Regions from separate parts of the Pseudomonas sp. NPDC085632 genome, predicted to be linked through region 2. Evidence: riboswitches for the same ligand, from Rfam matches in the RefSeq annotation. Region 2 holds a riboswitch; each other region holds the start of a gene.
What was found. Region 2 has a riboswitch for cobalamin ahead of ACIF4X_RS15590 (CbtB domain-containing protein). Riboswitches for the same ligand answer to the same signal wherever they lie in the genome.

Region 1 (2,261 bases), on a different contig from region 2:
GATCAGCAACTGCGCGTTGTCGGCACAGCCGACGTCGGCGGGTTTGCTCTCGATGCCGTGAATGACCCGCAACAGCTGCGCCTTGTTATGCGCCAAGCGTTGCTGGAGGATTTCGATTTCCTCGACCTTGCGTTTAAGCCCGACCAGCATTTCTTCGTGCTGCCAGTCCTGCGCGTTCACCGGCAGTAACTGGCGGATTTCCTCGAGCGAAAACCCCGCTGACTGCGCACCGGTGATGATCTGCAGGATCCACTCGGTTTCCGGGGCATAGTCGCGATAACCGTTGGCCTTGCGCCCAACTGATTTGATCAGGCCGCTCGCCTCATAGAAGCGGATGCGCGAAGGCGCCAGACCGCTGATTTTTGCCAGTTCGCCGATTTTCATGATTGACCTGAGCCGTAATTGAACTTGAAGTGAACTTTAAACCTTCACCTATCAAACGACCAAGTGCGACCTCGACCTGTTTTTAATGCAGAGCAGAGATCCTGTGGGAGCGAGCTTGCACGCGAAGAGGCCGGGTCAGTTACATCATTGTTGATTGACACTACGCCTTCGCGAGCAAGCTCGCTCCCACAGTGGTTAGAGGAGTACGCACGCATGCAAGTTGACGAACGGTCATCCGAATGTTCAGATGCCGCCCAGTTTCAGGTGTCCCATGCCGCCGTGCATGGGGTGAAACGGGAAACCGGTACGTTCTTTTCGAACCAGTCCGGTGCTGCCCCCGCAACGGTATGCGCGTGATGCTTTCGATACACCACTGTGGCCGCACGACCATGGGAAGGTGAAAGCCTCGATACGCGCGAGCCCGGAGACCGGCCTGAATTGCTGTTTGGCAAAATCCTGCGGTGGGCGGGCATGGGCCGGTATTGGCTGTGCGCGATGCCTTCTCCTGCATGCTCTTCTGCGAAGATCCTTTTCGAGAAGACAATGATTCGACCTTTCAACACTTCTGCTCCAACCCTTCTGTTCGGCTGCCTGTTCAGCCCGCTGCTGCTGGCCGATGACGCGCCACTGGAACTCAATCAACAAATCGTTTCTGCACCGTCGGTGGAGTCCACCACCGTCGCTGATATGGCGAAGTTCGGCAGCAAGGTCGAGATCGTTACCCGCGAGCAGATCGAGCGCGCCGGCCCCAGCGCCGATGTCAGCCGCGTGATGCAAATGTTCATCCCCGGTCTGTATGTAGCACCGAAAAACGGACCGTTCGACTACGGCACTTATTCGCTGCTCGGTGGGCGCAACGACGATACGCTGATCCTGCTCGACGGCGTGCGCCTGAACAATCGTCTGTACGGCGGCCTCTATCTGGACACGCTGCCGGCCAACGCCATTGAACGCATCGAAGTGCTCAAGGGCGGGCAAAGCCTGTTGTTCGGTACTCAGGCTGTGTCTGGCGTGATCAACATCGTCACCCGCAGCCCGCAGTCGCGCAAAGCCTCTGGCGAGGTCAACCTGGGCGTCGACAGCTTCGGCGGCACCACCGAAGATGCGCGGGTCGAAAATATCTTCACTAATGGATTCGGCGATCTCGGTCTGCTGGCGTATGTCAGCCACAACGTATCCGACGGCTATCAGCCGTATCGCAACCGCGACATGAAAAACGATTCAGGGAAAAACCGCGCCTACGAAGTCACCACCTTCGGCGGCAAGGCGATTCAGTCGTTTGGCGATGACGCGAGGCTAGAGCTGTTCTACCAATACGCCGACGCCAACCTCGACTTCGCCCGCCCGGTCGACAACCACAACACCACCAACGACCGCGTGCAGCAGATCGCCACGGCGACCTTCGAGCAGACCGTCAACGAGCGCCTGAGCTACTTCGTCAAAGGCCATATCAACGACTGGGACACGCGCTACACCCGCGTCAACAACGTCGAGGGCGGCGGAACCAAAGTCATCAACCACAACGACTATTGGGGCTTCACCGACTGGGGCGTGCAGGCCGAAGGCAAGGCTGAATTGCCCGGCGGCCATGTGCTGGTGTTCGGAAGCGACAACCAGTGGTTCAAGGGCCAGGACGACGTGCTGATCATCGACAACGACAAGGCCGAAGCTCACGCGCTCTACACGCAACTGCGCCCGCAGATCGACGCCCTGCCCGACTGGCACCCGAGCATCGGCGTGCGTCATGAGGCCATGGGCGGTGGCGACAGTGCCACGGTCGGCATGCTCACGTCGCTGTATGACCTCAACGACAACTGGTCGGTGCGCGGCCAATACGGCAGCGCCTACAAACTGCCGAACGCCGAGCAACTGTTCGT
Region 2 (2,261 bases):
ATTGCTCATGATCAATGGCGGGGATTATCGGGATTCTACGCCGCGCCGGCCAATGCCAACGTGGCCTGAGCGTATTTTTGCCGGGAAATCAGCAGTTTCGCCGGTGCCTGGATCAGCTGTTCGGCGAGCGCCAACGCCGCGCTTTCTGCCACGCCGTAGCAACCGGTGCGTTCGTAGGCGATTTGCGAATGGTGACTGAGTCGCTGTTGGTAATTGGCCAGTTCTTCACTGCTGAAATACAGCAAGGGCAGGGCCAGTTGTGCGGCAAGTTCTTGCAGGCCTGGCTCGTCGCGTTTCAAGTCGATGCTGGCTAACGCCTTGACCGCTTGTAGCTCGATACGGTGTGCCTGCAAGGCTTGGTCAAGCAATGCGCGCAGCGTGCTGGCCGGGCAGCCGCGCTGGCAGCCCAGGCCGACGACGAAGGTCGGCGCTGCGCTGTCATCGGTCATGCGTGGTATTGACCATCGCTTTTGCGGCGGAACAACCAGGCGCTGATCAGGCCGAGGGCCAGCCAGAACGCGACGTTGGTCAGCTGCGAAGCGATTTTGAACTGCGCTTCCAATGCTTCCGGCGCGAGCATCGAATGCACTTCCGGCTGCGGCGCGCCGATCACGTGCGGCACGGCAAGGATGGCCACACCGAGGATTTTCATCAGCCAGTGGCGGCTGAACACGATCAGCGACAGGCCGACAGCGGTCGAAGCGGCGGTGCCGATCCACCACATCTGGCGCGAGGCCAGATCTGCCGCAGCGGTGCCCGGCAACTCAGGCGGCAGGCCCAGGGTTGGCGCGAGGACGAAGGTGGCATAACCGGCCAGACCCCAGAGCAGGCCTTGCGAGGTTTTGGTCGGCGCGCGCAGGGTGTAGAGGCCCGCGAGCATCAGGGCGAAACCCACCGCAACCACCAGATTGCCGCCTGTGGTCGAAACCACGCGCTGCCAGCCGTCTTCCGGCTCCCAGGCTTCGGCATCGTGGGTGTGCGCAGCTACGCCAGCGGCGTGTTCGTGAACCGCCACCGGCTCGGACTTCTCAAAGGTTTCCGCCTGCAGAATCAGCGGCGAAACCCAAAAGCTTTGCAGCAGGGTGAGGAGCAGGGCGGCCAGCAGGCCGGTGAAACCTGCGGTTTGCGCAATACGCTTGATCATGTCGGCAGGTCTCAGTGGCACGGGAACGCGGCGCTGTGGCGAGTATCGTGGGCGGCGTTGTGCACCGCTTCGATATGCGAGAAGCCGGCGAAGTAGACCAGGCTGGCGCCGAGGATCGACGCGAAGATCGCGGCGGTGAGGCGTTGGCTCAGGGTGGTGGTGCTGGCGATTTTGTCCGTGTTGCTGCCGGTGCTGCTGATGATCGACATGGCGCTTCCCTCTGGAGTGTCAGCGGGTGAATAGAGCGCATGAAAACCCCTGCGGGTCAGGCTCGCAGAGGTTCGAACAGCGCCCGCCCACCGCGGGTTTGTTATGTTCAGCTGCGCACAAATGCGGGCTGTGTGTTGCGGGCCGGTCTCCGGGCTCACGAGGGGTTGGCGTCAGGCCGACCTGCAAGCGTCACCTTCCCATGCCGCACGGGCACAGTGGTTTTGACGCTTCGCTCGCTTACCGTTGCGGGGGCAGCACCGGACTGACATGGGCTTGAGTAAAGCACATGATTCACCGGTTTCCCGTTTCACCCTGTGAAGGGCACCCGTAACAAGTTGTGTAGGAGAGCATGGGGTTGGGTTTTTAGTCAATTTTTTGGGGTGGATCCGTTGCTGCGGGTGTGGCTGGTTATGGTTCCGCCCTTACGGCGGGTCACTTTTGGCAAACGCCCCAAAAGTAACCAAAAGGTCTGTGCCCTGACGTTCGGCCCGCTCGCTGGGGCTCGGGGTTCCTTCGCTCCGGGATCGATCCGGGGGGCAGCGCCTACGGTTTGCTTCGCTGCACCTCCTCTCGCTGTGTTTGGCTTCGCCAAACGGTCGCTGCGCTCCCACCCCCGGATCAATCCCTCCACTCAGCCTGCCGACGGGCTCCAAGATCAAAAGCAGGCGAGCTGACACTCGGCCTATTGAGTGGTGAGGAGCGGGTGTACGGCGTTATTTTTGTGTTGGATTCGCCCCTCACCCCAGCCCTCTCCCGAGGGAGAGGGAGCCGATTTCTGGGCCTTTCAAAATCTGAGTTCAACGCGGTATCGCACGTCGGCGTACCTCCCCCAAACACCGCGATCAGTCCCCTCTCCCCCCGGGAGAGGGCTAGGGTGAGGGGCTTTTGATCTGGCTTTTGATCTGGC
Region 3 (2,261 bases), on a different contig from region 2:
ATTGAGGTTGGTAACCTTTGGCCAGCGCTGGGTGGCCTGGATGAAGGCGCGGTCTTCGGCGCCGGCGAGAAACAGATCGGCGCGGGCATTACGCTCGCCTTCTTCATTCTGTTTACGCGTGGCAGTGTCGTTCAGCGTGACCAGCTCGGCCATCCACGCCGCCGCTGTGAGCAATCCGAGATTGGCTTTCTCGTCATGCCAGTAAGGTGTGTCGCTGTCGCCGCGCACGGCGTTGTAACGGTCGATACAGTCAAACCAGCGTTCAAGCACCGGGCGCAGGAATTCCAGGCGCGGGTTGCTGATGATCATGCCTTGCATCGTCATCATCCTTTATTGTTGTGGTGGGCTTTTCGGGAAAAGCATGGCTCTTTGATATCATTTGTATGAGTGTGGCACAAGATTGGCGTCAGATAGTTGATCGACGGCAGTTATTCGCCCGATGGCTTCCTCTTCAATTGACGCTCCACCCCCAACCCTCTAACCTTCGCGGCTTGTTTCAGGTGCTCTGTGACCTGCGTCGACAGAGTGAAACAGGGAAGCCGGTGAGGGTTGTCTTCAAGCGAAGAGCCACCACGATCCCGGCGCTGCCCCCGCAACGGTAAATGAGTGAACACTGCGTCGAATGCCACTGCTCAAGCGGGAAGGCGCGCAGTCAGGCCAACGCCGCTCATGAGCCCGGAGACCGGCCTGATCCATCCAGCGGCATCACGGTGGGCGATGCCAGGCTTTTTGCCGTCTATTCTTGTGCCTGCCCGCCGTTATCCAGCCTCAACGGAGAGCTCCCCATGACTGATTCCCCCGAGCGCGACGAACGCCATCTGGCGCGTATGCAGCGCAAAAAAGCCGTGATTGACGAACGTATCGCCAACTCGCCTGACGAGTGCGGCCTGGTGCTGGTGCTGACCGGCAACGGTAAAGGCAAAAGCAGCTCGGCCTTCGGCATGCTCGCCCGCGCCATGGGCCACGGCATGCAGTGCGGCGTGGTGCAATTCATCAAGGGCCGCAACAGCACCGGCGAAGAATTGTTTTTCCGCCGCTTCCCCGAGCAAGTGCGTTTCCACGTGATGGGCGAAGGCTTTACCTGGGAAACCCAGGATCGTCAGCGCGACATCGCCGCCGCCGAAGCCGCGTGGGCGGTCTCTCGCGAGCTGTTGCGTGATCCTTCGATCGGTCTGGTGGTGCTCGACGAATTGAACATCGCCCTCAAGCACGGCTACCTCGATCTCGATCAAGTGCTCAGCGATTTGCAGGCGCGTCCGCCGATGCAGCACGTGATCGTCACCGGTCGTGCGGCCAAGCCGGAAATGATCGAAATGGGCGACACCGTGACTGAAATGGGCATGCTCAAACACGCCTTCCAGGCGGGCATCAAAGCGCAGAAAGGCGTCGAACTTTGAATCAACCACGTCACTGCCCGGCGGTGCTCATCGCCGCGCCGGCCTCCGGTCAGGGCAAGACCACCGTCACCGCCGCACTGGCCCGTTTGCATCGCAATCAGGGGCGCAAGGTGCGCGTGTTCAAATGCGGCCCGGACTTTCTCGACCCGATGATTCTTGAGCGTGCCAGCGGTGCGCCGGTGTATCAACTGGACATGTGGATGGTCGGCGAGCAGGAAAGTCGTCGTCTGTTGTGGGAAGCCGCCGCCGAGGCGGACCTGATTCTGATCGAAGGCGTGATGGGTCTGTTCGATGGCACGCCGTCCAGCGCCGATCTGGCGCGGCATTTCGGTGTTCCGGTGCTTGGCGTGATTGATGGGACGGCCATGGCGCAGACCTTTGGTGCGTTGGCGCTGGGTCTGGCGAAGTATCAACCGGACCTGCCGTTTGCCGGTGTGCTCGCCAATCGCGTCGGCACCTTGCGTCATGCGCAATTGCTCGAAGGCAGCCTCACGGAAGGTTTGCGTTGGTATGGCGCGTTGTCTCGCGAGACCGGTATCGAATTGCCGAGTCGCCATCTCGGTCTGGTCCAGGCCAGTGAATTGAATGACCTCGATGTACGTCTCGACGCCGCTGCCGACGCTCTCGCCAGCAGTTGCGAGGTAGCGCTGCCACCGGCGGTTGAGTTCGCCGCGCCTGACATCATCGCTGTCGAGCCGCTGCTGAAGGATGTGCGCATTGCCGTTGCGCGCGATGAAGCGTTTGCCTTCACCTATGGCGCGAGTCTCGATCTGCTGCGGGCGATGGGCGCCGAGCTGAGTTTCTTCTCGCCGATCCGCGATACCCAATTGCCTGAAGCGGATAGCCTGTATTTGCCCGGTGGTT

Region 1: another riboswitch for cobalamin. It lies ahead of ACIF4X_RS04215 (TonB-dependent receptor plug domain-containing protein); the one in region 2 lies ahead of ACIF4X_RS15590 (CbtB domain-containing protein).
Region 3: another riboswitch for cobalamin. It lies ahead of cobO (cob(I)yrinic acid a,c-diamide adenosyltransferase); the one in region 2 lies ahead of ACIF4X_RS15590 (CbtB domain-containing protein).

The regions. Positions count from the first base shown of each region.
Region 1 covers NZ_JBITSX010000003.1:149,488-151,748, forward strand. Annotated here, with positions in the region: gene ACIF4X_RS04210 (MerR family transcriptional regulator) at 1-384, opposite strand, end outside; cobalamin riboswitch at 630-836, shown strand; gene ACIF4X_RS04215 (TonB-dependent receptor plug domain-containing protein) at 928-2,261, shown strand, end outside.
Region 2 covers NZ_JBITSX010000021.1:74,310-76,570, forward strand. Annotated here, with positions in the region: gene ACIF4X_RS15580 (cobalamin biosynthesis protein) at 36-449, opposite strand; gene ACIF4X_RS15585 (CbtA family protein) at 446-1,144, opposite strand; gene ACIF4X_RS15590 (CbtB domain-containing protein) at 1,156-1,353, opposite strand; cobalamin riboswitch at 1,476-1,698, opposite strand.
Region 3 covers NZ_JBITSX010000049.1:21,378-23,638, forward strand. Annotated here, with positions in the region: gene ACIF4X_RS23850 (hypothetical protein) at 1-318, opposite strand, end outside; cobalamin riboswitch at 482-706, shown strand; gene cobO (cob(I)yrinic acid a,c-diamide adenosyltransferase) at 786-1,397, shown strand; gene ACIF4X_RS23860 (cobyrinate a,c-diamide synthase) at 1,394-2,261, shown strand, end outside.